2 linked regions of the Priestia megaterium genome follow. The main gene of each other region encodes a partner of the protein of the gene in region 2 in a complex. Links are inferred from orthologs where the notes say so. Each region holds a gene or a part of one and is shown on either strand. Other genes may lie near its edges.

The links.
Region 1: the proteins of secA (region 2) and secY are in contact, whole or in part, in a crystal structure (PDB 3DIN), measured with the Thermotoga maritima proteins. The link is inferred for Priestia megaterium from one-to-one orthologs. Residues at the interface, in WP_004082002.1 of Thermotoga maritima: Glu261, Ala262, Arg263, Lys300, Ala301, Arg302, Thr303, Ile304, Ile305, Leu323, Tyr324, Asp325, Pro326, Val329, Ser330, Tyr333, Ile336, Lys340, Phe345, Val349, Glu363, Phe364, Tyr374, Ser375, Gly376, Gly377, Glu393, Ile395, Thr482, Ser483; in WP_004081795.1 of Thermotoga maritima: Glu108, Gly109, Glu110, Glu111, Ala236, Glu237, Arg238, Arg239, Ile240, Thr241, Ile242, Gln243, Tyr244, Ala245, Arg246, Arg247, Val248, Thr249, Gly250, Arg251, Arg252, Val253, Tyr254, Gly256, Ala257, Ser258, Thr259, Tyr260, Leu261, Pro262.

Annotation. Positions count from the first base shown.
Region 1 is NZ_CP085442.1:127,449-139,748, forward strand. Bases 9,009-11,944 are described here. They hold secY (preprotein translocase subunit SecY), read left to right. Parts: upstream 9,009-9,798; coding sequence 9,799-11,091; downstream 11,092-11,944. Other genes in these bases: rpsE (30S ribosomal protein S5), read left to right, coding at 9,009-9,128; rpmD (50S ribosomal protein L30), read left to right, coding at 9,143-9,325; rplO (50S ribosomal protein L15), read left to right, coding at 9,359-9,799; LIS78_RS00780 (adenylate kinase), read left to right, coding at 11,158-11,811; map (type I methionyl aminopeptidase), read left to right, coding at 11,808-11,944. Outside these bases: tuf (elongation factor Tu), read left to right, coding at 1-277; rpsJ (30S ribosomal protein S10), read left to right, coding at 593-901; rplC (50S ribosomal protein L3), read left to right, coding at 943-1,572; rplD (50S ribosomal protein L4), read left to right, coding at 1,601-2,224; rplW (50S ribosomal protein L23), read left to right, coding at 2,224-2,511; rplB (50S ribosomal protein L2), read left to right, coding at 2,539-3,369; rpsS (30S ribosomal protein S19), read left to right, coding at 3,427-3,705; rplV (50S ribosomal protein L22), read left to right, coding at 3,725-4,066; rpsC (30S ribosomal protein S3), read left to right, coding at 4,070-4,726; rplP (50S ribosomal protein L16), read left to right, coding at 4,729-5,163; rpmC (50S ribosomal protein L29), read left to right, coding at 5,153-5,353; rpsQ (30S ribosomal protein S17), read left to right, coding at 5,379-5,642; rplN (50S ribosomal protein L14), read left to right, coding at 5,694-6,062; rplX (50S ribosomal protein L24), read left to right, coding at 6,112-6,423; rplE (50S ribosomal protein L5), read left to right, coding at 6,455-6,994; LIS78_RS00740 (type Z 30S ribosomal protein S14), read left to right, coding at 7,028-7,213; and 5 more genes. UniProt on the Escherichia coli protein: The central subunit of the protein translocation channel SecYEG. Consists of two halves formed by TMs 1-5 and 6-10.
Region 2 is NZ_CP085442.1:4,943,858-4,960,803, forward strand. Bases 13,809-16,946 are described here. They hold secA (preprotein translocase subunit SecA), read right to left. Parts: upstream 16,567-16,946; coding sequence 14,050-16,566; downstream 13,809-14,049. Other genes in these bases: LIS78_RS25805 (GNAT family N-acetyltransferase), read left to right, coding at 16,793-16,946. Outside these bases: pruA (L-glutamate gamma-semialdehyde dehydrogenase), read right to left, coding at 1-1,027; LIS78_RS25735 (proline dehydrogenase family protein), read right to left, coding at 1,055-1,969; LIS78_RS25740 (DUF2198 family protein), read right to left, coding at 2,287-2,511; LIS78_RS25745 (PDZ domain-containing protein), read right to left, coding at 2,538-3,728; LIS78_RS25750 (S41 family peptidase), read right to left, coding at 3,891-5,330; LIS78_RS25755 (murein hydrolase activator EnvC family protein), read right to left, coding at 5,504-6,712; permease-like cell division protein FtsX, read right to left, coding at 6,874-7,764; cell division ATP-binding protein FtsE, read right to left, coding at 7,754-8,440; LIS78_RS25770 (flavodoxin family protein), read left to right, coding at 8,782-9,318; cccB (cytochrome c551), read right to left, coding at 9,344-9,664; twin-arginine translocase subunit TatC, read right to left, coding at 9,789-10,505; LIS78_RS25785 (twin-arginine translocase TatA/TatE family subunit), read right to left, coding at 10,565-10,783; alkaline phosphatase PhoD, read right to left, coding at 10,813-12,546. UniProt on the Escherichia coli protein: Required for protein export, interacts with the SecYEG preprotein conducting channel.

The sequences.
Region 1 (12,300 bases), 4.8 Mb from region 2 along the record:
TAAATTTACTGCTGAAGTATACGTTCTTTCTAAAGACGAAGGTGGACGTCACACTCCATTCTTCACAAACTACCGTCCACAGTTCTACTTCCGTACAACTGATGTAACTGGTATTTGTAACTTACCTGAAGGCGTAGAAATGGTAATGCCTGGCGACAACATCGAAATGACTGTTGAACTTATCGCTCCAATCGCGATTGAAGAAGGTACTAAATTCTCAATCCGTGAAGGTGGACGTACAGTAGGCGCTGGCGTTGTAGCTAAAATCAGCGAGTAATTTCTCGTTTCAGTAAAGGGAGTAGGGTAACCTACTCCTTTTTTATTTGGTGATAAAAGGTAAAGATAGTTTTTACTATTACACTTGCAAAATGATCTCCTTTTATATATAATGAAAAAAGTGTGCGACACATGAAAAAGTTTTTTAACTTTATTGTTGCAATATGAACCCATTTTTAGTATAATAAAAATGTTGGTCTTTGACTGCGATGATGCGGAAGGTTGCCGACACACCCGGCCGCTTTGCCATGGCGAGTGTGGGGAAATTTCCGCGGAGAATGTCTATTGTAAAATAGGCGAAAAAGGAGGGAAAATAATGGCAAAAGAAAAAATTCGCATTCGTTTAAAAGCATATGATCACAGAATTCTTGATCAATCTGCTGAGAAAATCGTAGAAACTGCAAAACGTTCTGGTGCGGCTGTATCTGGTCCGATTCCATTACCGACTGAAAAATCAATTTATACAATTCTACGTGCAGTACACAAATATAAAGATTCTCGTGAGCAGTTCGAAATGCGCACGCATAAACGCTTAATTGATATCGTGAATCCAACACCACAAACTGTTGATTCATTAATGCGTTTAGACTTACCATCTGGTGTAGATATCGAAATTAAACTTTAATTTAAAATAAAGAATGAAAAGATACTTAGGAGGTGTGACTAATGGCCAAAGGAATCTTAGGAAGAAAGATCGGTATGACTCAAGTATTTGCTGAAAATGGTGACTTGATCCCAGTAACAGTAATTGAAGCTTCTGCTAACGTAGTTCTTCAAGTTAAAAACGCTGAGACAGACGGTTACGAAGCAATCCAATTAGGTTTCGAAGATATCCGTGAAAAACTATCTAACAAACCTGCAAAAGGACATGCTACTAAAGCTAATACTGCTCCTAAGCGCTTCATCCGTGAGTTACGCGGTGTGGACGCTTCAGCATATGAAGTTGGTCAAGAAGTCAAGGTTGATATTTTCGCAGAAGGCGATGTAATTGATGTAACAGGAATCTCAAAAGGTAAAGGTTTCCAAGGTGCTATTAAACGCCACGGACAATCTCGCGGACCTATGTCTCATGGTTCTCGCTACCACCGTCGCCCAGGTTCAATGGGTCCTGTAGCTCCAAACCGCGTATTCAAAGGTAAATTATTACCAGGACGCATGGGTGGAGAGCGCATCACTGTGCAAAACTTATCAATCGTTAAAGTTGACGCAGAACGCAATCTTTTATTAGTAAAAGGTAACGTGCCAGGAGCTAGAAAATCTCTAGTTACTGTTAAATCTGCAGTTAAATCTAAATAATAATTCTTCGAGAAAGGAGGAATAACCAATGCCAAAAGTAGCATTGTTTAACCAAAACGGTGAAAACGTTGGAGAAATCGAACTTCAAGATGCCGTTTTCGGTATCGAACCAAACAACAAAGTACTTTTCGACGCGATCGTAATGCAACGCGCATCTCAACGTCAAGGTACTTCTAAAGTTAAAAATCGTTCTGAAGTAAGAGGCGGTGGCCGTAAGCCATGGCGTCAAAAAGGTACTGGTCGTGCTCGTCAAGGATCTATCCGTTCTCCACAATGGCGTGGTGGTGGCGTAGTATTTGGTCCAGTTCCAAGAAGCTATAGCTACAAATTACCTAAAAAAGTTCGTCGTTTAGCAATTAAGTCTGCATTATCAACTAAAGTTCAAGATAACAGCATCGTTGTTCTTGAAGCTCTTTCTTTTGATGCTCCAAAAACAAAAGAAATGGTAGCAGTTCTTAAAAACCTAACAGTAGAACGCAAAGCATTAGTAGTAACTGCTGATCTTAACGAAAACGTTGCACTTTCAGCACGTAATATTCCTGGTGTAACAGTTGTTGCAGCTAATGGTTTAAGCGTATTAGACGTTATGAACCATGATAAGCTTGTAATCACTAAAGACGCAGTTGAAAAAGTAGAGGAGGTGCTTGCATAATGAAAGATCCTCGTGATATTATTAAGCGCCCCGTAATTACAGAACGTTCAACAGACTTAATGGCTGAGAAAAAATATACGTTTGATGTTGATGTAAGAGCTAATAAAACTGAGGTTAAAGATGCTATCGAAAAAATCTTTGACGTAAAAGTTGAAAAAGTAAACATCATGAACTACAAAGGTAAATTCAAGCGTGTAGGTCGCTACAGTGGTCTTACTAACCGTCGTCGTAAAGCGGTAGTAACACTAACTCAAGAGAGCAACGAAATCGAATTCTTCGAAGCTTAAGATTACTAGAGAAGGAGGGAAATTGAGATGGCGATTAAAAAGTATAAACCAACCTCAAATGGTCGTCGTGGCATGTCAGTTTCTGATTTCGCTGAAATTACTACTGACAAACCAGAAAAATCGTTACTTGCACCTGTCAAGAGAAAAGGTGGTCGTAACAACCAAGGTAAATTGACTGTTCGTCACCAAGGTGGTGGGCACAAGCGTCAATACCGTATCATCGATTTTAAACGCGATAAAGATGGAATACCTGGACGCGTTGCTACAATCGAATATGATCCAAACCGTTCAGCTAACATCGCATTAATTCATTATGCTGATGGTGAAAAACGTTACATCCTTGCTCCTAAAAACCTAAAAGTAGGTTTAGAAGTTATGTCAGGTCCTGAAGCTGACATTAAAGTAGGTAACGCGCTTCCTTTAGCTAACATTCCTGTTGGTACAGTAGTACACAACATCGAATTGAAACCTGGTAAAGGTGGACAATTAGTTCGTTCTGCAGGTACATCTGCTCAAGTACTTGGTAAAGAAGGTAAATACGTATTAGTACGTTTAACTTCTGGTGAAGTACGCATGATTCTTGCAACTTGTCGTGCAACTGTAGGTCAAGTTGGTAACGAACAACACGAGTTAATCAACATCGGTAAAGCCGGTCGTTCTCGTTGGTTAGGTATCCGTCCAACTGTACGTGGTTCTGTAATGAACCCTAACGATCACCCACACGGTGGTGGTGAAGGACGTGCTCCAATCGGACGTAAGTCTCCAATGAGTCCATGGGGTAAACCAACACTTGGTTACAAAACTCGTAAGAAGAAAAACAAATCCGATAAATTTATCGTTCGTCGTCGTAAAAAATAACGGGATTGAGCTACGGTTCAAACGAACCGTAGGACAATCACGAAGGGAGGTTCATTTATGGGTCGCAGCTTAAAGAAAGGACCTTTTGTAGATGACCATTTAATCAACAAAATTGAGAAGTTAAACGAAACTGACAGCAAGCAAGTAGTAAAAACTTGGTCTCGTCGTTCAACTATCTTCCCTCAGTTCATTGGTCATACAATTGCTGTATATGACGGTCGTAAACATGTACCAGTTTATGTTACTGAAGACATGGTAGGTCACAAACTTGGTGAATTCGCACCATCTCGTACTTACAAAGGTCACGCAAGTGATGATAAGAAAACAAGACGCTAATATGAGAGGAGGCTTTTAAATGCAAGCTAAAGCTGTCGCGAGAACAGTACGTATTGCTCCTCGTAAAGTTCGTTTAGTTGTAGATTTAATTCGAGGTAAGCAAGTGGGTGAAGCGCTAGCAGTGCTACTTCACACGCCAAAGGCTGCTTCTCCAGTCGTTGAGAAAGTATTAAAATCTGCTATTGCCAATGCAGAACACAATTATGAAATGGACGCTAACAATTTAGTTATTACTGACGCTTTTGTTAACGAAGGTCCAACTTTAAAACGTTTCCGTCCACGCGCTATGGGACGTGCAAGCCAAATCAACAAGCGCACAAGCCACATCACAATCGTGGTATCAGAAAAGAAGGAGGGATAATTCATGGGTCAAAAGGTAAATCCGGTCGGTCTTCGCGTCGGTGTCATCCGTGATTGGGAATCAAGATGGTTCGCTGGCAAAGACTACGCTGACTTATTACATGAAGACTTAAAAGTACGTGAATATATCGCTAAACGTTTAAACGATGCAGCTGTTTCTAAAGTTGAAATCGAACGCGCTGCTAACCGCTTAAACGTAACGATCCACACTGCAAAACCTGGTATGGTAATTGGTAAAGGTGGTACTGAAGTAGAATCACTTCGTAAAGCTCTTAACCAATTAACAGGCAAGCGTGTACACATTAACATCCTTGAAATTAAACGAGCAGATTTAGATGCTAAACTAGTAGCTGAAAACATCGCTCGCCAACTTGAGAACCGTGTATCATTCCGTCGTGCTCAAAAGCAAGCTATTCAACGTAGTATGCGTGCTGGCGCACAAGGTATCAAAACAATGGTATCTGGTCGTTTAGGCGGAGCTGATATTGCTCGTTCTGAATATTACAGTGAAGGTACAGTTCCACTTCATACACTTCGCGCTGATATTGACTATGCTCACGCTGAAGCAGATACTACTTATGGTAAACTTGGTGTGAAAGTATGGATCTATCGTGGAGAGGTTCTTCCTACTAAAAAGAAAACTGAGGAAGGAGGAAAATAATTATGTTATTACCAAAACGCGTTAAATATCGTCGCGAACACCGCGGAAAAATGCGTGGACGCGCTAAAGGTGGTACGGAAGTACATTTCGGTGAATTCGGTTTACAAGCTACTGAAGCTTCTTGGATTACAAACCGTCAAATCGAAGCTGCTCGTATCGCAATGACTCGTTACATGAAACGTGGCGGTAAAGTATGGATTAAAATTTTCCCTTCTAAACCTTATACTGCTAAGCCTCTAGAAGTCCGAATGGGTTCTGGTAAAGGTGCTCCTGAAGGTTGGGTAGCAGTTGTTAAACCTGGAAAAGTAATGTTTGAAATTTCAGGTGTATCTGAAGAGGTTGCACGTGAAGCTTTACGTTTAGCTGCACACAAGCTACCTGTAAAATGTAAGTTTGTAAAACGTGAAGAAATTGGTGGTGATTCTAATGAAAGCTAATGAAATTCGTGACCTTACCACTGCTGAAATTGAACAAAAAGTTAAGGCATTAAAAGAAGAGTTGTTTAACCTTCGTTTCCAATTAGCGACTGGACAATTAGAGAATACTACTCGTATTCGCGAAGTGCGCAAATCGATCGCTCGTATGAAAACTGTAGTTCGTGAAAGAGAGATTGCTGCTAATAAATAATTAAGTCTGAGAGGAGGCTTTCAGAATGAGTGAACGCAACCAACGTAAAGTTTACACTGGCCGCGTAGTTTCTGACAAAATGGATAAGACTGTTACTGTTCTTGTTGAAACTTACAAAAAGCATTCGCTTTATGGCAAGCGTGTAAAATACTCAAAGAAATTCAAAGCTCACGATGAAAACAATACAGCTCAACTAGGCGATATCGTGAAGATCATGGAAACTCGTCCGTTATCAGCTACTAAACGTTTCCGTCTAGTAGAAGTTGTAGAAAAAGCTGTTATCATCTAATAGTTAAGATAGATCGGATAAGAATGATTCATCCGAAGGGAGGTTTCGTACATGATTCAACAAGAATCTCGTTTAAAAGTTGCAGACAACTCTGGTGCACGTGAGGTACTTACTATTAAAGTACTTGGTGGTTCAGGTCGCAAGACAGCAAACATTGGTGATGTTATCGTTTGTACGGTGAAACAAGCAACACCAGGAGGCGTTGTTAAAAAAGGTGACGTTGTTAAAGCTGTTGTTGTACGTACAAAAAGTGGTGTTCGCCGTACTGACGGTTCTTACATCCGTTTCGACGAAAATGCTTGCGTAATCATCCGTGACGACAAAGGACCACGTGGTACTCGTATCTTCGGACCAGTTGCTCGTGAATTACGTGATAACAACTTCATGAAGATCGTATCATTAGCTCCAGAAGTTATCTAATTGATATATAGAACAAATACAAAATGCCTTTTAAGGAGGTGCGAATAGGATGCATGTTAAAAAGGGCGACAAAGTAGTGGTTATCTCTGGTAAAGACAAAGGTAAGCAAGGTGAAGTACTTGCAGCTTTCCCAAAGAAAGACCGTGTACTTGTTGAAGGCGTGAACGTTGTTAAAAAACACTCTAAACCTTCTCAAGTAAATCCACAAGGTGGAATCGTTAGCCAAGAGGCACCTATCCACGTATCAAACGTAATGCCGTTGGATCCTAAATCTGGTGAGCCAACTCGTGTTGGGTACCAAGTTATCGATGGCAAAAAGGTACGTGTAGCAAAAAAATCTGGTGAAACTTTAGATAAATAATTAATGAAATGTGAAGGGAGGTTTAGTTCACATGAACCGTCTTAAAGAGAAATTTACAAAAGAGATTACTCCTGCTCTAGTTAGCAAGTTTAATTATGAATCTGTAATGCAAGTGCCAAAAATCGACAAGATCGTAATCAACATGGGTATCGGTGATGCTGTTTCTAACTCAAAAGCTTTAGATAACGCTGTTGAAGAACTAGCTGAAATCACTGGTCAAAAACCTGTTGTAACTCGTGCGAAAAAATCTATCGCTGGTTTCCGTCTTCGTGAAGGTATGCCAATCGGTGCGAAAGTTACTTTACGCGGCGAGCGTATGTACGAATTCTTCGATAAACTAGTATCAGTATCACTTCCACGTGTGCGTGATTTCCGTGGTGTATCTAAAAAAGCATTTGATGGTCGTGGAAACTACACGTTAGGTGTTAAAGAACAATTGATCTTCCCAGAGATCGATTATGATAAAGTAACTAAAGTTCGTGGTATGGATATCGTTATTGTTACAACAGCAAACACTGATGAAGAAGCTCGTGAGCTTTTAACTCAGTTCGGTATGCCATTCCAGAAGTAATAACTGCCAACGTTAAGCAGAGGAGGCGAAAATGTGGCTAAAAAATCAATGATTGCGAAGCAAAAACGCCAGCAAAAATTCCAAGTACAAGAGTATACACGTTGCGAACGTTGTGGACGTCCACACTCAGTACTACGTAAATTCAAGCTTTGCCGTATTTGTTTCCGTGAGCTTGCTTATAAAGGTCAAATTCCTGGTGTTAAAAAAGCTAGTTGGTAAAACCCAAGTTTGGGAAGGAGGTAAATTAATATGGTAATGACTGATCCTATTGCAGATTTACTAACTCGTATCCGCAATGCGAACATGGTTCGTCATGAGAAAATTGAAGTTCCTGCTTCTAACATTAAGAAGCAAATTGCAGAAATCCTTAAGCGTGAGGGTTTCGTACGTGATGTAGAATACATCGAAGACAACAAACAAGGTATTATCCGTATCTTCTTAAAATACGGTTCAAATAACGAACGTGTAATTACAGGCTTAAAACGTATCAGTAAACCTGGTCTACGTGTTTATGCAAAAACTAACGAAGTACCACGTGTACTTAACGGTTTAGGTATCGCAATCGTTTCTACTTCTCAAGGTGTTTTAACTGACAAAGAAGCTCGTCAAAAGCAAACTGGTGGAGAAGTATTAGCGTACGTTTGGTAATAAGTTTTAAATGTGAATGGAGGTGTAACTATGTCACGTGTTGGTAAAAAGCCTTTAGAACTTCCAGCAGGTGTTACAGTTACGAACGAGAGCAACACTGTAACTGTAAAAGGACCAAAGGGTGAATTAACTCGTACATTCCACCCTGAAATCGAAATTAAAGTTGAAGACAACGTACTAGTTGTTAATCGTCCTAGCGACAATAAAGAGCACCGCGCTCTTCACGGAACTACTCGTAGCCTTTTAGGTAACATGGTTGAAGGTGTTACTAAAGGATTCGAACGTGGTTTAGAATTAGTCGGTGTAGGTTACCGTGCACAAAAATCTGGTAGCAAATTAGTATTGAGCGTTGGATACTCTCACCCAGTTGAGATTACTCCTGAAACAGGAATCGAAATCGAAGTTCCTTCTCAAACTAAGATCGTTATTAAAGGTATTGATAAAGAACGCGTAGGTGCATTAGCTGCAAATATTCGTGACGTTCGTCCACCAGAGCCTTACAAAGGTAAAGGTATTCGTTACGAAGGCGAATATGTACGTCGTAAAGAAGGTAAAACTGCTAAGAAGTAATGCCGGTTAGGTAAAAGAAAGGAGTGCCCGAAATGATCACGAAGCTTGATAAAAACAAAGTTCGTAAAAAAAGACATGCTCGTGTTCGTGCGAAGTTATCTGGAACTGCAACTCGTCCGCGTTTAAACGTGTTCCGTTCTAATCAACATATTTACGCACAAGTTATCGACGATTTAAATTCAGTAACAATCGCAAGTGCTTCAACGTTAGATAAAGACCTGACTTTAGAAAGCACTGGTAACACTGAAGCTGCTATCAAAGTTGGCGAATTAGTCGCTAAACGCGCAGTAGAAAAAGGTGTAAACGAAGTAGTATTCGACCGTGGCGGTTATTTATATCATGGCCGTGTTAAAGCATTAGCTGACGCTGCTCGTGAAGCTGGATTACAATTCTAATTGTAAAAGGAGGGAAAATCATGCGTCGTATTGATCCAAATAAATTAGAGCTTGAAGAACGTGTTGTTACCGTTAACCGCGTAGCTAAAGTTGTGAAAGGTGGACGTCGTTTCCGCTTCGCTGCATTAGTTGTAGTTGGTGACAAAAACGGTCACGTTGGATTCGGTACTGGTAAAGCACAAGAGGTACCAGATGCAATCCGTAAAGCTATTGAAGATGCGAAGAAAAACTTAATTACTGTACCTATGGTTGGTACAACTATTCCACACGAAATCCTTGGACAATTTGGTGCAGGTCAAATTTTCTTAAAACCTGCTTCTGAAGGTACAGGAGTTATCGCTGGTGGCCCAGTTCGTGCGGTACTAGAATTGGGTGGAGTAAGTGATATTCTATCTAAATCTTTAGGTTCAAACACTCCAATCAACATGGTACGTGCAACTCTTAACGGTTTAGCTAACCTAAAACGTGCTGAAGATGTTGCAAAACTACGTGGCAAGACTGTAGAAGAACTGTTAGGATAAGGGAGGGATATAGAATGGCAAACAAACTAGCAATTACCCTTACTCGTAGCGTAATTGGTCGTCCAGAAGATCAACGTGTAACTGTTCGTACACTTGGCCTACGTAAGTTAAATCAAACTGTCGTTCAAGACGATAATCCTGCAATTCGCGGAATGATTAACAAAGTAGCTCACCTTGTTACAGTAAAAGAGCAATAAGTATAAATTGTCACTCTAAGGAGGTGCTCCGGAATGAAACTTCATGAATTGAAACCAGCTGAAGGTTCACGTAAAGTACGTAACCGTGTAGGTCGTGGTACTGGTTCAGGTAACGGAAAGACTTCAGGTAAAGGTCACAAAGGGCAAAACGCTCGCTCTGGCGGTGGCGTAAGACCTGGCTTCGAAGGTGGTCAAACTCCTTTATTCCGTCGTCTTCCAAAACGTGGGTTCACTAATATCAATCGCAAAGAATACGCGATCGTTAATTTAGAAGCTCTTAACCGTTTTGAAGATGGAACTGAAGTAACACCAGAATTATTAATCGAAACTGGTTTAGTAAGCAAAGCAAAAGCTGGCGTTAAAGTACTAGGAAACGGTACATTAAACTCTAAGCTAACTGTTAAAGCTGCTAAATTCTCTTCAACTGCTAAAGAAGCTATCGAAGCTGCTGGCGGTACAGTTGAGGTGATCTAATGTTTCAAACAATCTCCAATTTAATGCGCGTGCGTGAAATAAGACAAAAAATCTTTTTCACTTTGTTAATGTTAATTGTCTTCCGAATTGGTACATTTATTCCTGTACCAAGTGTTAATACGGATGTACTAAAATTGCAAGATGGGTTAAATGTATTCGGAGTTCTGAATACATTTGGCGGCGGCGCGTTAAAAAACTTCTCCATTCTTGCTATGGGCATTATGCCTTATATTACAGCATCCATCATCGTCCAATTATTGCAGATGGATGTTGTACCTAAGTTTACAGAATGGTCAAAGCAGGGAGATGTTGGGCGCCGTAAATTAGCTCAAGTAACTCGTTATGGAACAATTGTGCTTGGATTTATCCAGGCTTTAGGTATGTCTATAGGATTCAACAATATTTCGGGCGGACAATTGATCGCTAATCCAGGAATTTCTACGTATCTTCTAATTGCTACAGTGTTAACGGCAGGTACTGCCTTCTTAATGTGGTTAGGAGAGCAGATTACTGCAAAAGGCGTAGGTAATGGTATTTCTATCATTATCTTTGCTGGGATTGCAGCTGGTATTCCGACAACATTAAATCAAATTTATGCACAGCAATTTGAAGACGTTGGGGATCAATTATTCATTCGTATCGTAACGGTAGTTTTAATTGCAATTGCAGTTTTAGCTATTATTGTTGGGGTTATTTATTTCCAACAAGCGCTACGAAAAATTCCTATTCAATATGCAAAGGGTTCAGCTGGTCGTAATCCTGTTGGAGGTCAATCCACTCATTTACCGTTAAAAGTAAATGCTGCTGGGGTTATTCCTGTTATCTTTGCAGTTTCATTTATTATTACACCACCAACAATTGCATCATTTTTCGGTCCAAATGATGTAACGACGTGGATTCAGAATACATTTGACTATACTAAGCCAATTGGTATGATAGTGTATGTAGCGTTAATCATTGCTTTTTGTTACTTCTATACATTTGTTCAAGTTAACCCTGAACAAGTAGCAGAGAACTTGAAAAAGCAAGGTGGCTACATCCCAGGCATCCGTCCTGGTAAAAGCACACAAGCTTATTTAACGAAAGTGTTATATCGTCTGACATTAATCGGCTCGATATTCCTTGCGTTAATTGCTGTGTTGCCGGTTCTGTTCATCAAAATTGCAAACTTACCATCATCTGCTCAGATCGGCGGTACTAGTTTGTTAATTGTTGTCGGTGTAGCTCTTGAGACAATGAAACAGCTTGAGAGTCAATTAGTGAAACGCCATTATAAGGGATTTATTAAGTAAAGCTGTTTAGTGGGAAGCAAGCTGCTTTCCCATTAAACGGATAAGATACTGAGGGGGAAGCAAGAAATGAATTTAGTGTTAATGGGCCTTCCTGGTGCTGGGAAAGGTACTCAAGCAGAAAAAATCGTTGAGCATTACGATATCCCTCATATCTCAACAGGAGATATGTTCCGAGCTGCAATTAAAGAAGGAACGCAACTAGGTTTAAAAGCTAAATCATTTATGGATCAAGGTAACCTTGTTCCTGATGAAGTAACAATTGGAATTGTGCGCGAGCGTTTAAACAAACAAGATTGTGAAAACGGCTTTTTACTTGATGGCTTCCCAAGAACAGTAGCCCAAGCAGAAGCTCTTGAAACAATTACAAAAGAACTAAACAAGCAAATTGATTATGTGATTAATATTGATGTAGATCAAAGCATTTTAATGGAGCGTCTTACTGGACGCCGCATTTGTAAAGATTGCGGAGCTACTTACCACTTAGTATTCAATCCTCCTGCGAAAGAAGGAGTTTGTGACAAATGTGGCGGAGAGCTCTACCAACGTGCAGATGACAATGCTGAGACGGTTTCAACTAGACTTTCAGTTAATGTTAAACAATCTCAACCTCTACTTGATTTCTATCAAGAAAAAGGTTATCTACGCAATATTAATGGTAATCAAGATATTAACATTGTGTTTGAGGATGTTCGTCAATTACTTGCTGGGGTTAAGCAATGATCATTTGCAAGACACCAGAGGAAATTGAGGTCATGCGTGAAGCTGGACGAATCGTGGCTTTAACTCATCAAGAGTTAAAAAAGCATATCGCTCCAGGTATTACGACTATAGAATTGGATGCAATTGCTGAAAATTTTATTCGTCAACATGATGCAATTCCGTCTTTTAAAGGGTATAATGGTTTTCGCGGCAGTGTATGTGCTTCTGTGAATGAAGAATTAGTTCATGGTATTCCGGGTGAACGCAAGCTTAATGAAGGGGATATCATCAGTTTAGACATCGGAGCTAAATTCGGTGGCTATCACGGTGATTCAGCTTGGACATATGGAGTAGGAAAGATTTCATTAGAAAATCAAGAGCTGCTTGATGTGACTGAGCAATCTCTCTACAAAGGATTAGCAGAAGCTAAGCCGGGTGAGCGTTTGTCGAATATTTCACATGCTATTCAACAGTACGCAGAATCACGTAACTTTTCGATTGTAAGAGAAT
Region 2 (16,946 bases):
CTTCATAAACAGATTCTACAATAATCGCTCGAGAGCCAGCGGAACACTTTTGGCCTTGAAATCCAAACGCAGATGCTACGATCGCTTGCGCTGCCGCATCTAAATCTGCCGTTTCATCTACCACAATGCCATCTTTTCCTCCCATTTCAGCAATGACGCGTTTCATCCAAATTTGTCCAGATTGTACTTTTGAAGCACGTTCATAAATGCGACATCCTACTTCTCTTGATCCTGTAAAAGAAATAAAACGAGTTTGAGGATGTTCGACTAAATATTCTCCAACTTCTATGCCATCTCCAGGGATAAAATTCAGAACACCAGACGGAAGACCGACTTCCTCCATTAATTGAACAAATTTCGCAGCAATAACCGGTGCAGAATCAGCTGGCTTTAAAATAACTGCATTTCCAGATACAATTCCAGCTACAGTCGTTCCAGCCATGATGGCAAGCGGAAAATTAAAAGGTGAAATGACTACTCCTACGCCTAAAGGAATATACGTCATCTCTGTTGTTTCACCTTCTACTGGCTTTAAAGGCCGATGCTCATTCGTTTCACTTAAACGAATCATTTCTCGCGCATAAAATTCCATAAAGTCAATAGCTTCCGCTGTATCCGCATCTGCTTCTGCCCAGTTTTTCCCCACTTCATAAACGAGCATGGCAGAAAATTCATACTTTCTTTCTCTCATCAGACCTGCTGCTTTGAATAGATAATCAGCACGTTCAGCAGGCGGGACGTTCTTCCATGATTGAAATGCTGCTGATGCTTCTTGCATTGCCCGCTCAGCATAAGCTTTAGTGCCACGGCTTACTCTGCCAATCACTTCATCTACCTTTCCCGGGTTCGTAGATACAATCACTTCTTCTGTTGAGATTTTATCTTTTCCAATCGTGAGAGGATATGTTTGTCCCAGTTCTTTTTTCACTTTCATTAACGCCGCTTGCATCGCTTGTTTATTCTCTTCTAACGAAAAATCAGTAAACGGTTCATTTTTAAAAACTGAGATTTTTGTACTTACTGTCATTTCAACCAGTCCTCTTTAATTAGAAATTTATTTCGCGAAGTTTTTCAGCACGAACCATACGTTGGCGGGACGCTCTGCTAGGCGTCTCATGAAATACCCAAACCAATCAATGCCGTAAGGAACATAAACCCTGACTTTATAACCTTCTTTTACCAGACGGTCCTGCAGCTCTACGCAAATTCCATAAAGCATTTGGAACTCAAATTGGTCATTTGAAATACCATTTTCTCTTACTAATCGTTTTGTGTACTGAATCATTTCTTCATCATGACTTGCTACAGCTGTATAGTGCCCATTTAATAAATGCATTTTAATGATTTTTTTATAGTTTTCATCTACGTCTTTCTTTTCCGGAAATGATACTTCTGGTGATTCTTTATAAGCTCCTTTTACTAGACGTAAATTGGCTTGATATTGATGTAAGTCATTCATATCTTGTTCTGTACGATAAAGATACGCCTGAATCACAATTCCAACATTATCGAATTCTTTGCGTAATTCTTTATACATATCAAGGGAGATTTGGCAGTGCAAGTAGTCTTCCATATCAATTCGAACAAAAATATTATTCATCTTGGCCGTGTGTAGAATTCTGCGCATATTTTCCATACAAAGCTCTTTGCTAATATCCAATCCTAAAGAAGTCATCTTTAATGATAAATTTGATTGAACGCCCGATTCTGCAATGGCTTCTAGTGTCTGAATGCACATGGCAGTAGACAACCTGGCTTCCTCTTCTGTAAAAACAAATTCTCCTAAATGATCGAGTGTAACAACTTTTCCACTATTGTTAAGCTCCTTGGATGTTTGAATTGCTGATTCGGTTGAGTCTCCAGCAACAAAACGAGCTGCCCCCATCCTCAATCCATACTTTTTAGCTAATTTGTTCATTGAATGATTTTTGCCAAGCGACTGAAACATCGTTCTCATTAATACTTCCATCAATCCTAAACCTCCTTTTATTTTTTAAAATTAAAAAATAAACTAAATTTTCAGATTAATAATTTTATTTTTCTATACCCTTCTCACATTTCTGTACACTCATTTAAATAAATTTATACATAAGTGTTTAAAATATTTTATTCATGAACACATTTGTCTAATTAACTTGATTATACTCGTTCATTAAATGAACCGAAACAATATTGTTATAAGTTCTAACTCATTTTTTTTACATAAAAAAGCTCTCCACGTTGTGTAGAGAGCTTTTGTGTACAGTTTAATAATAAGCGATTAACTTATCATCAAAGCAACAATCTTTATTTTCCAGCTGCTAACATGCTTTTTGCATATATAAAACCGATGGCTGCTGAAAGTAAATCTATTAAAATAATAAGCGGATAATCTGCGTACCCTTTATATACAGAAACAGCTATCAACAAAAGCGTCAGCGCTGTGGCAACATATAAGTTATATGTTACTCTAGCAAACAGAACAAGCAATATGGCGGGTAGAAAAACTGCGGCAATCGTTTTGATTTCCACAAACATTTCTCCTTTTTATCCGTCTTTTAACCAGCTTGTGAATCACGTTTTGTATAATTGTGTACAAACAAAATACCTAGTTCATGATGTTCGTTGTCATACAATGCTCGCTGAGTAAAGCGAACTTCTCCATTTTCGTCAATAACTTCTAGCTTACAAAAAGCACGGTTATTAACTTGTAATGCTTCATAAAATTTATGGACTTCAGATATAGCGATTCCATTTACCTTAATAATCACTTCTCCTACTTTCAAACCCATTTTCTCTGCCGGAGAATGAGGGATGATTCCTAATACAACCAAACCTTGTGTACGTTTAGTAAATAGTGCGGGCGCTTTTTCATCGCTTCGACGCTGCTGCAAACGAATCCACTCTCTTCCTATGATCGCTAGAATAACAACAGCTACAGCGGCAAGAGGATAAAAAATAGCAGCAATCGTAATGATCGTTAATCCCACGCCTAATGCTAATACACGCTTACCGGTAAATTCAATAGATTTAAACGGCACCATACTTTGAATTCGCTGATAAAAACCGATAGCAAAAGGAACAAAAAACAGGCTAAATGATGTTCCGTCAATAGATAACACAGGCCACCATGGAAACACAGACGTAATGGCGCTGCCTGGAATTAAGACAAAAAGCGGGACAACCCATAATTTTTGAGAGTAATGAGCTCCGATTTCCTGCCCTCTTTTACTTTTCACAATGGCTGGAGACGTACCTTTTGCTCCAAATTTCCAAATTAAATATCCTTCTGCTAATACAAGCAGAGACATTAAAATAGTAAGAGAAGGTAAATCTGCGTTATGAGCTTGCACAGACCACGTTTGAATAAATCCTTCACCGAAACCAGATGCAGGAATAAGCAAGGTTGCAAGCACAGCCAGTCCTACCGTATAAGAAGGAGAAAGCCATTTAAACGTCCAAGGGCCGCTTATGATAAAAGTTAAAACAGCTACAAGTACAATCGTTCCTATAGATACATAGACACCTAGCAACACGGTAACAACGGATAAAATCAACCCAATAATGATACCTGGAAAAAATAAATATTTTGCTTCTAAAATAAAATCAAACACGCGAACATGAAAATTCTGACGCTCTCTCTTGACGCGAGAAAGACCTACAAAAAACGAGACGAGCAGAAATAAATAAGTTAACGGATGTAAAAACAAACGCCCGATACCTTTTAAGAGCTCTAATGCAAAATCCATTTTTTCACCACCTGTATTTTTCACATTTTTATTACAACATTTACGATTGATTGTTATGTATCATAGGCTTCTTTATTTTATCAAAATGCATCACTAACCGACAATGTTGTTTTTACTAAAAAAGTTCCGTGCTTTGGAAAAGCACGGAACTTTTTCTACTTCTTATTGACTAGCTAGCTTTAAAGCCGTTTGAAGCTGACGATCTTCATCTTTTGATTTGATTTTTTCTAGCAGTTTTGTTTGTAAAAGCGCTGCTGTATCTTCATCGATTTCACCTGTAGCTTTTTGCTTATTGGCTTTTTGGAATGCAGTTACAGCTGTTTCTGTCTCTTTACTAAAATATCCGTCTGTACGTCCAGGTTCAAAGCCAAGGCCTTTTAGCATCACTTGAGCATTCTTCACTTGGTCACCTGCCATATCACGTGTTAATGGCTTTTTATCAACTTGAATTGGATTTGCATAATAATAATCCGGCTGCTTGACTTCTACTGTTGGTTTTATACCTTTTTCGTTAATCCAGTTTCCATCAGGCGTTAGCCATTTATAGAACGTTAATTTTAAATTACTGCCGTCTTCCATTGGAACAGCTTGTTGAACCGTTCCTTTTCCATAGGATTTTTCACCGACTAGCTTGTATCCTCCTGCTTCGTTTAATGCCCCGGCAAGAATTTCAGAAGCGGATGCACTTCCTCCATCAATCAAGGCCACAATTGGATAATCCTTTTGCTTTTTCATTGAAGAAACCACTTTTTGACGTTCACCGTTACGATCTTCAATTTGGATATATGGCTTTTTATTCGTTACTAATTTATCGAGCATTTTTTCAACGCTCGTTAAATAGCCACCAGGATTTCCACGAACGTCTAGAACTAAGCCATCAATATTTTTATTTTCAAGTTTTTTCAACTGTTTCGTAAATTCGTCTCCCGTTGACTCAGAGAATGACGTAATTTCCATGTAGCCAATTTTTTTATTGTTTACATTTTTAACAGAAGAATAGACGGTTTCAATTGGAATCTCATCTCTTACAACTTTTACTTTCATCGTTTCTTTCACGCCTGGTCGTTGAACATCTAATGTCACGGTAGAGCCTTTTTTACCGCGAATTTTTAATACCGCTTCATTCAATTCAAGACCCGCGATACTTTTACCATCGATCTTTAAAATCTGATCATTTGGTTTTAATCCTGCTTTTTCCGCAGGAGATTGTTTAAATGGAGCTACGATTGTTACTTTTCCATCTACCATGCTTACTTCAGCGCCAATTCCCTCAAACGATGAATCAAGAGACTGCGTGAATTGCTGTGCCGTTTTCTTATCCATGTAAGATGAGTGAGGGTCTCCTAAGGTTTGTACCATTCCTTGGATTGCGCCATCTAATAATTTTTTGTCATCTACATCTTTGTAATATTTTGAAGATATCAGTTCATAAGCTTGCTTGATTTTGTCTAGCTCTTCCTTTTCCACTTTACTATCATTTGAAGAAGTTGTAAGGGGGGTACTGACCGTTCCAGCATTTGCATACTGAATGCCAAAATATGTACCTGCTGCTCCAACAACTAAGGAGAGTGCCATTAATAGTGCAACGATTTTCCGATTCAAGTTCTTTCATCCTCCTCAACCTTAAGCCATCTCTTCTTATTATAATAGATACAACCAAAACTATGTAATAAAAAGGATGCATGTGTTATTTGTAGCAAAAGGCACCACACAAATCAAGTGCGATGCCTTTTTGTTAAACTATATGTTGAGCTTGTACCACGTATGCTAGGAACTTAAAATTTAATATAACTTTCAGGGTTTACAGCGGAACTTTTGCCTTTCCAATCGCCTTTATGCAATTCATAATGCAGGTGAGCACCAAACGAACGCCCTGTGTTCCCTATATAACCTAATTGTTGACCTTTATTGATAGATTGACCACTCGAGACGCTGTAGCTCTCTAAATGAGCATAAACTGTAACCCACGTCTGACCTTCTACATTGTGACGAATAAATACGGCATTACCAAAAGAAGAAGAATGATATGCTCTAATTACCTTTCCGCTTGCTGCGGCTACAACTGGCACACTTTCTCCTCGCTTTCCAATATCAATACCGTAGTGTCCTCTTCCAAACGTTTCTCGATATCCAAAATGAGATGTTACCGGGCCCTTTGCCGGCCTCATAAACGACCCGCTTGTAACAGGGGGTGCCTCCTCTGTTGCCCCAGCTTTTTCAATTTCTTGCTGTTGAGCTTGCGCTGTATTTTTTTGATCAGCTAAAATAGAAGCTTGCTCTTCTAATCCAACGGCTTCTTCATTAAATTCTTTTTCCTGATCTTTGAGTGTTTGCATGAGCTGATTCTTTTCATCCACTTGTTTTTGCAGCTGCGAACGAAGATTTTTAAGTTCTTCAAGCGCTTTATTTACTTCTGTTAGCTTGTTTTGAACTTTTGTTTCTTTCTCTTCTTTTGCCTTTTTATCGGCTTCATGCTGCATTAACAAATCGCGGTCAGCCCCTACAATTGTCGAAACCGCACTCACTCTGCTAATAAAGTCTCCGAAGCTTTCAGAGCCTAGCAGTACATCTATGTAATCCACAGACCCGCCGTTTTCTTGTAAAGCACGAGCACGCTTTTTTAATAGCTCATTTCGTTTTTCAATTCGTTTTTTTACAACGTCAATTTCGTTTTTCAGCTTTTCGATGTCTTGCTTTGCTTTTTCTACTTCAGCTTCACGACTGCGGATGTCTTCATTTGTTTGTCCGACTTCTGAATCCAAGCGCGCAATCTCAGCTTCTTCGTTTTTTTGCTTTTCTTGAACTTCTTTTAATTTCTCTTTACTTTGATTAATATTTTGGTTCACATCATCACTTTTTTTCTCTAAATCACTGAGTTTAGTAGTGCTGGTACTTTCTGCATAAGCAATTTTTTCATTACCTATCCAAGCTGCACTTAGTCCAACTAAAACTGCTGCTGTCATTACTAATGTCTTACGTGTCATTTGTTTCTCCCCATTTGCACATATTTCCCCGTATAAACGGGCATTAGCAAGACCCCCATTAGCACTTTTTTCTATTTTTTATGTGTAATTACACAACAACCTCACATTTGATAAACATCAAATGTGAGGTTGTTGTAATCTATTATGTTAAAAATCTATTCTTATTTTCGTAAGAACTTACGGATGGATAATGTACTTCCCCACATCCCAATTAGACCGCCGATTACTAGTAATAATAGCGACACTTGAAGCACGAATGGAAAGGCAGGTAAAAGTTCAAAGAATCCATCAAACTTAGGTTGAACTTCATTATATAAAACGCTGTACACGCCGATAATAACTGCAATTGGCACAATAGAACCAAGCACTCCTAAAAACAGACCTTCAATAAAGAACGGCCAGCGAATAAAGGAGTTTGTGGCTCCAACTAAGCGCATAATTTCAATCTCTTCACGGCGAGCTACAATCGTAATTTTAATTGTATTTGAAATTAGGAACATTGCTGTAAATAGAAGCCCTAAAATCAGTACTACTCCGATATTACGAGCTACTTTCAGCACTTTAAATAACTTTTCAACTTGATCTTGTCCGTATTGAACTTTTGCTGCATACGGATATTTCTCAATTTGTTTAGCTACTTTTGCGACATCAGTCGGCTCTTTTGTTTTAACAACAAATACATCATTTAATGGGTTTTGCTGTTCAAACGGTTCAAAAGCTTGTCCTTCATCACCCATACTATTAATTAAATCTTTTAACTCTTTATCTTTAGAAGAAAACGTCACCGTATCAACTTGCTTAATTGCATCTAGCTTTTCTTTCATTGCTTTTCGATCATCTGCTGTCGCTGCAGCATCAACGTGAACGCGAATTTCCACATCATTTTCAATCAATTTAGCAATGTGGTTTAAATTCATCATCAACATAAAAAATACGCCTACAAGCAAGAGCGTCACGGTAACCGCACTTGCAGATGCGAATGTCATCCAGCCGTTTCTTCCTAAACTTTTAGATCCTTCACGTAAGTGGCGACCGAATGTTCTAGCCTTCATATCCGTATTCACCTCTTACTTCATCGCGCACAACATTTCCATTTTCAATCGCAATTACGCGCTTTCGAATTGTATTTACAATTTCACGGTTATGCGTTGCCATTAAAATAGTGGTACCGCGTTTATTAATCTCCTCAAAGATATCCATAATTTCCCACGAAGTCTCCGGATCAAGATTCCCTGTCGGTTCGTCGGCGATGACAACCTTAGGACTATTCACAATCGAACGCGCAATAGACACACGCTGCTGCTCTCCTCCAGATAGTTCATCAGGGAAAGAATCCATTTTACCCTTTAACTTAACAAGCTCTAGCACCTCTAGCACTCGCTTTTTAATTTCTTCGGGACTTTGCTCAATTACTTCTAGTGCAAAAGCAATGTTTTCATAGACCGTTAATTTTGGAAGCAGCTTGAAATCTTGAAAGACTACACCAATATGACGTCTAAAGATAGGAACTTTGCTATCTTTTATTTTTGCTACATTTGCACCGTTTACAATGATATTTCCGGAAGAAGGCTTTTCTTCACGATACATCATTTTAATAAAAGTGGATTTTCCTGCTCCACTTGGTCCTACGATATAAGCAAACTCACCTTGATTAATCTTGATGCTAATGCCATTGATTGCTTTTACACCGTTCGGATACGTTTTATATACATTTTGCATTTCAATCATAAGTAATCACCTAATCAAGTGTGTTATTTTAATACTATGTAAAACTTGTCAAAATACGACAAAACTCTACAATTCAAACCAAAAATTCGACTCTTCTCACGCGCTTTCTCATTATAACATCACTCTTCGTGAAAATAAGCCCCAAAAATATTACATTTTTATTTCAAATATGACATAAGTAGGATATTTTTAGTAAGGCATGAGAATTTATCCTTATTTTTAATTTTGTTATTTTTTACTGTTTATTTGCTTCTTATGAATATCGTTAGGCAGAGCACATTTATGTCTACTTTTGTACAAACAAGGTATGATAAATAAGAAAAAAGATGAGGAGAGGTAGCATGATCACCATTTATGGAAGTTCACGAGAAAACGGAAATACGGAAGAATTGGCTAAAGCAGTCTTGAGTGGGATCGATACTGAAGAAGTTTACTTACGTCAGCATACCATTCACCCTATTACTGATATGCGTCACGATGAACATGGATTTACTAATCAACAAGATGATTATTATGATATAGCGAAAAAAATGGCAGCACACGATACTATTCTATTTGTTACACCTCTCTACTGGTACGGTATGAGCGGATTGATGAAGAACTTTGTGGATCGTTGGTCTGAAAGCCTCAGAGATTCAACCATTAATTTTAAAGAACAAATGAAAAACAAGCGCGTTTATGTATTAGTAGTCGGAGGCACAGGCGCATCTGTAAAGGCCCTTCCTCTTATTATGCAATTTCAATACATTGTCGATTTTATTGGTTCTTCCTTTAGCGGGTACATTATTGGAGAAGCAAATGCACCTGGAGACATAGCGAAAGATGTCAAAGCTCAAGAGCAAGCCATTGTCTTAAACCAAGAATTAAAGCAGCTTTAACACAAAAATAAGACGGATATCCGTCTTATTTTTTCTTTGCCAGCCAAGCAGCAACTTTTTTGGCATCTTCTTCATTAATTAGTCCTTTTGGCATACCGCCTTGACCATTATTGATAATGTTTTCAATTTCAGCTTCCGAGTGCTTGCTGCCTACATGTTGCAAGCTTGGTCCATTCGCTCCTCCTAAATCTACTCCGTGACAGCCTGTACAGTTTTTCTTCACAATATCTTCTGCACTCGCTGAAGATTCACCAGCAGATTCATTTTTAGAGCTTCCTCCGCCTCCTCCGCATGCGGACAAAACAAGCGCTAGACCGATTGTTAACGTCAGTAATACTTTTTTCAAGCCTTCTCCCCCTTGTTGTAGAGTTTTCACTCTATTATAACCTACTCCAGAATGTTTAAAACACTCTGTTTACAAGGACTTTGTTTCAATTTCATGAATTCTCTCATCACACTTATGTATACGATTAAGCAATTGATTCGTTTCCTAAACGTTTTTTGTATACTACGCGCGAAATTGTCACACTGAGCTCATATAAAAGAAGCAGCGGGACAATGACTAAAATATCCGAAATAAAATCAGGAGGAGTAATAAGTACGGATATCACAATTAAAGCAAAATATGATAGCTTCCTTGCTCTAGCTAACCTTAATGGATTTAGAACCCCTAGACGCGTTAAGAATAAGACAACTAAAGGCATTTCAAATAAAAAACCAAATGGTAAACAAAGATTAAGCATAAAACGAAAATAATGCTCAGCCGTAAACATCAGTGAAAACTGATCATTCGACAGGCCCGTTAAAAATGCTAAAACCATTGGAAATAAAACAAAATAACCGAACCCCAGCCCGCTTACAAACAAAAGAAAAAAGAATGGAATGAAGGTAATCAGAACCTTATATTCTTCCTTTTTTAACCCCGGTGAAACAAACCGAAATACTTGATAAGCAGCTACTGGAAGCGTAAAAGCAAGCGCAAAAACAAATGCAATCACCATATAAATCCATAAGATTTCACTTGGTCCAAGTACAGCAAGCTTGCCGTCCAAATCTTTCACTAGCCACTGATAAATATCTTGTACAAATATAAAACTGACAATAAGTAAAACTACAAATGCACAAAGTGTTTTAATAATACGAATCCGCAATTCTTCAAGGTGCTCCATCAAACTCATTTCTCCCATCGTATTCCTCTCCTTTCTGACAAGTAGAAATAGACGAGTTTCCTCGTCTATTTCTTTACTTACAATGTCGATTCATTCTCTTTTTGTTCAGAAACGGTTGCTGCCTGCTTTTCTTTGACACTTTCATCATCTGATACGAGCCCTTTTGCAGCTCCTTTAAATTCAGTTAATGTTCGCCCAAACGCCCGTCCAACTTCCGGCAGCTTAGACGGCCCAAAAATAATTAAGGCAATGACTAAAATAATAACCAAACCAGGAATTCCAATATTAGAAAACATACTTGACCTCCTTTCTCTTACTTAGCTCTCTAATGCTTTACTTTTTCCTTCTTTTTCAACTCTTGTTTTTCATGTGCTTTCCCGTGTGCCCGCATACGATCTTCCTCTACTTCCTTAGAAATTTTTAATCCACGCGGCACGTTATTTACTTCAACTTCCGTCATACCTTTGCCATCTTTTTTATATTGAAAGGAAGCTCGTGTTGAAATTTCCGCACCAGGTTCTGTTACAAAAGGCATAACGCGATAATCAGCTTGCCATATATCAGGAGTTACCGTACACCTTACATATCCTCTGTAATCATTAAAGAATGTGAGGTGTGGATTTTGACTTAAAATTTTATCCGTGTCTGCTCTTTTATCTGCTCCGTTCCCTCCGGAAGTGATGGAGGTGCCGACGAACTCTGCACCAATAATTCTAGAATTAAGATTGGCAAAATCCGTGTGTAAATTAGAAGCCCAGTTAGCGTGTACATCTCCAGTTAGTACAATGACGTTGTCCAACTTTTTCTTTTCAATAAAATCAATGACACGCTGACGATTCGCCGTATACCCATCCCATGCATCCATGCTGTATGTAGGCTTAGCCACAGTTCCAAATTTTCTTGGCGCAAAGAAAATTTGTTGAGCCAGTACGTTCCAGTGACACGCTGACTTTTCAAGATTAGTAAAAAGCCATTTTTCTTGTTCACTCCCCAATAGCGTACGTTTGGGATCAAGTGATTCTGGCGTTTGCGGCTTTGTTCCGTCTCCGTTTGCTTGATCGTCTCTGTATTGACGCGTATCCAACACTTGAAAGGAAGCTAGTTTCCCATATGAAAAGTCACGATATAATCTCATATCCGCTCCGTGGGGCAAGGATGTTTGACGCAAAGGCATATGTTCGTAATAAACTTGATAAGCTGCCGCGCGGCGTTGAATAAACGCTTCTGCTGATTGGCCTTTTTCAGGAATTACATTTGCATAATTGTTTTCTACTTCATGGTCATCCCACGTCACAATCCACGGAAAAGCAGCGTGAGCAGATTTCAAATTAGCATCTGACCTGTACTGAGCATGCCTGTTTCGATAGTCTTGAAGCGTTTGAATTTCTGCGCTGCTGTGAGTACGAACGTTTCCGCTTGCAGCTACGTACTCGTTTGGTCCATATTCATAGATGTAATCGCCCAAATGAACTACAAAATCTAATTGTTCTTTAACCATATGTTCATAGGCTGTGAAGTAACCATGTTCATACTGCTGACATGAAGCGAACGCAAACGTCATGCTGGCTACTTCTGCATTTGCTGAAGGAAGTGTTTTTGTTTTTCCAACCGGGCTTAACTCATGACCGCTTTTAAATCGATAATAGTAAATATGGCTTGGCTTTAATCCTTTTACATCAACGTGAACAGAATGAGCAAGTTCAGGTCTAGCCATTTCTGTTCCTCGTTTGATGATTCGATGAAAGTCTTCATCTGCAGCAAGCTCCCATTTTACTGGAACGGGTTGATTAGGCATTCCCCCGCCATTCAACGGGTCTGGTGCTAATCTTGTCCAAAGGACAATGCTATCTGCTAAAGGATCTCCTGATGCGACCCCTAGAGTGAACGGGTAGCTCGAAAATTTAGGCGCTGCAGCTGAAACCTCTACTGCATTTAAACCGATAGACTGAGCAATCGTTAATCCAAGCGATACTCCAGCTACTTTTCCAGCTCCTTGTAAAAAACGGCGTCTATCAAACCCCTTACTCGAAGAAAAGCTATTCTGTTTTACTTGCTCTATTAATTCGTTTAACGATTTATTTTCCACTGTACATGCCCCTTCCTCTTGGTTTAGCTCAAATTATAAAAGCGATTTGTAAAAGAGGTATAAAGGATTGTAAAGAAGCACTTACCGCAAAACAGGTATTTTTAACCATTTTATTTCATTGACAAAATAAGCGAACTGACGACAGCAATCTTTAAATTTCTGCATTTTCTTAATTTTCTTTTTAACAATAGTTCTTTACGCTCGTTTTTCTTCATCCAAATTTTACAAAGTCCCAACAACTAAAAAAAGGAAGCATACCTAGGTATGCTTCCTTTTGATTAAATATGAGAACGTAAATACGCATCGATAAACGGATCTAGATCTCCATCCATTACACTTTGCGTGTTTCCGACTTCGGTATTTGTACGGTGATCTTTTACTAATGAATACGGATGGAATACGTAAGAACGAATTTGACTTCCCCATCCAATATCTTTTTGTTCTCCGCGAATTTCAGCTAGCTGCTCTTGCTGCTTTTCAATTTCTAATTGATACAACTTAGATTTTAACATCTTCATTGCTTGCTCACGGTTTTTAATTTGTGAACGTTCCGTCTGACAAGATACGACTACATTAGTTGGAAGGTGAGTAATACGAACAGCTGAATCTGTTGTATTGATATGCTGACCTCCGGCACCGCTTGCACGATACGTATCAACCTTCAAATCTTCCGTACGAATATCAATTGAAATTTCATCGTTAAATTCCGGCATAATGTCGCACGATACGAATGATGTATGACGACGGCCCGATGAATCAAACGGAGAAATACGAACGAGACGATGAACGCCTTTTTCAGCTTTTAAATACCCGTACGCATTATGGCCTTTAATTAAAAGCGTTACACTTTTAATACCAGCTTCATCTCCAGGTAAGTAATCAAGCGTTTCTACTTTGAAACCCTTTTTCTCCGCCCAGCGCGTATACATACGTAGTAACATCGAACCCCAATCCTGTGATTCTGTTCCACCAGCACCTGGGTGCAGTTCTAAAATGGCATTATTTTTATCATACGGCTCGCTTAAAAGCAGCTGTAATTCAAAGTCATTCATGCCCGAAATAAGCTCTTTTAATTCACCAACTAGTTCTTCTGCTAAATCTTCATCGTATTCTTCTTTTACAAGTTCATAAGATACTTGTAAATTTTCGTATGTTTCATCCAAGTGGTTAAATTGATTTACTGCATCTTTCAAACCATTGGCTTCATTAATAACAGTCTGAGCTGCCTGCTGGTCATTCCAAAAATTTGGATCAGCCATAGTCTCATCTAATTCATCGATACGAGCTTGTTTTGTATCGAGGTCAAAGAGACCCCCTAAAGTCCGCTAATCGCTTAGCTGTTTTGTCAAGTTCTTGCTTAATTTCTACTAAATCCATGAGTTAAACACCTCTATTTTATTTTTGACGCACAGGAAGGAAATGAGAAGACTCATTTCCTTCCTGTACTAGTTCATTCTATACTAATTGACTCTTACTTTATGATTCTTTACCGCAGCAGTTTTTATACTTTTTGCCACTTCCGCAGATACAAGGATCATTTCGGCCAACTTCTATCGCATTTACTTTTGGCTTCTTCTTAGCCGGCGCGTCTCCTTCTTTTGGATGAACAGCCGCCTGACCTTGCGCTACCTCTTGACGCTCAAGGTTGTTGTTAATTTCTGCTTTCATGATATACTTCGTCACTTCTTCTTCAATGGTTGCAATCATATTTTCAAACATCGCAAAACCTTCCATTTGGTATTCGCGAAGAGGATCTGTTTGGCCGTACGCACGAAGGTGGATACCTTGGCGAAGCTGATCCATCGTATCGATATGATCCATCCATTTAGAATCAACTGCTCTAAGAACAACAACTTTTTCAAATTCACGCATTTGTTCTTCAGGGAGCTGCTCTTCTTTTTCATTATAACGAGCTTTTGCATGATCTACCAGCAGTTCTACCATTTCTTCAGGCTCTTTACGGCGAAGATCTTCTTCTGTGACTTCACCTTCCTCAAGAACATTAGCATTTACGTAATCAATAATCGCTTGTAAATTCCATTCTTCTTCTAATTCTTCACGCGGTGTGTTTACTTCAACCACACGCTGTAGCGTTGATTCAATCATACGTTCTACAATCGCACGTAGGTTGTCTGAATCAAGCACTTCAAAGCGCTGTTTGTAAATAACTTCACGCTGTTGACGAAGCACGTCATCATATTGAAGCAATTGTTTACGCGCATCGAAGTTATTACCTTCAACGCGTTTTTGAGCGGATTCAACAGCTCTTGTTACAATTTTACTTTGAATTGGCTGTGAGTCATCCATACCAAGGCGATCCATCATTGCCATCATATTATCTGAACCAAATCGGCGCATTAATTCATCTTCCATGGATAGATAGAATTGAGATACCCCTGGGTCCCCTTGACGTCCAGCACGTCCGCGAAGCTGATTATCAATACGGCGTGATTCATGACGCTCTGTACCAAGTACAGCAAGACCCCCAGCTTCAACGACACCTTCACCTAGTTTGATATCCGTACCACGACCGGCCATATTTGTTGCGATTGTTACCGCACCTTTGTGACCCGCATTTTCGATAATATCCGCTTCACGCTCATGCTGTTTTGCATTTAAAACGTGATGGCGAATGCCTTTTTTCTTTAATAAAGCTGATAAAATTTCAGATGTTTCAATCGCAACTGTACCAACAAGAACAGGCTGTCCTTTTGCGTGACGCTCGGCAATATCTTCTACTACCGCATTAAACTTGCCTTCCATTGACTTATAAATTAAATCCGCTTTATCGTCACGTGAAATTGGCTTGTTTGTCGGAATAACAACAACGTGCATATTGTAAATATTACGGAATTCTTCTTCTTCCGTTTTAGCTGTACCCGTCATACCTGATAATTTTTCATACATACGGAAGTAGTTTTGGAATGTGATCGTAGCTAACGTCATGCTTTCATTTTGAATCTCAACATTCTCTTTAGCTTCGATAGCTTGATGCAAGCCGTCGCTAAAACGTCTTCCTTTCATTAAACGACCAGTAAACTGGTCAACGATTACGACCTGATCTTCATCAATTACATAATCCACATCGTTTTGCATCGTTACATGTGCTTTAAGCGCTTGATTGATATGATGGTTTAGTGCTACGTGTGAAATATCAAATAAGTTTTCAATGCCAAATGCCCGCTCGGCTTTTGACATACCTTCTTCCGTTAACTGAACACTTTTTGTTTTGATATCAAAAGTAAAATCGGTTTCTTTATCAAGCGTGCGAACGAATGCATTAGCTTGAATATAAAGCGCAGTTGATTTCTGCGCGCTGCCGGATATAATAAGCGGCGTACGTGCTTCATCAATTAAGATAGAGTCAACTTCATCGATTACGGCAAAATGAAGCGGACGTTGAACCATTTGTTCTTTGTAAAGCACCATGTTATCACGTAAATAGTCAAATCCGAGTTCATTATTTGTACTATACGTAATATCCGCTGCATATGCTTCTTGCTTTTCTTCACGCGTTAAATGGTTTAGATTTAACCCTACTTTCAAGCCTAGGAATTCATATAAACGACCCATTTCACTAGCATCACGGCTCGCTAAGTATTCATTGACTGTTACTACATGTACACCTTTTCCTGTAATGGCATTTAAGTATACAGGCATAGTAGCTGTCAACGTTTTACCTTCACCCGTTTTCATTTCCGAGATATTCCCTTCATGCAGAGAAATACCCCCCATTAGCTGAACTTTGTACGGATACATGCCTAACACACGTTTCGCTGCTTCACGTACAACCGCAAAAGCTTCATCTAATAGGTTATCGAGCGATTCGCCATTTTGGTAGCGTTGTTGAAATTCAGCTGTTTTTTCACGAAGCTGATCGTCCGTTAAAGACGCTATTTCAGGACCTAACGCATCAATTTGGTCCGCCATTTTTTCTAAACGGCCGATTTGGCGCTGATTGCCGTCAAACACTTTTTTAAATAATCCAAGCATATTAAAACGCTCCTCTATTTATAATCAGTACATTTTATACTATTTTCATTCATATCTGTATCTTTCATTATAAAACATTCTGAGTAAAATTGTAACATTGCAGCTAAACAAGTAGCAACTTGTACCCTTTTTCGTCTGTCTCTTTACTAGTACTACTCTATTAACGAGTTATTTTCTATTGTGATTTCCCCTGCCTCACTCTTACAATAAAAAAGGGGAATGTAGAATGAACGTTCAATTGATTACAAAAGAACAAGCTTGGGAAGTCCGACATACCGTCATGTGGCCTGATAAAGATTTCAGTTATATTCAGCTGAAAGATGATCCATCAGGCATGCACTATGGACTGTTTGAAAAAGGAGAGTTAAAATCAGTTGTTT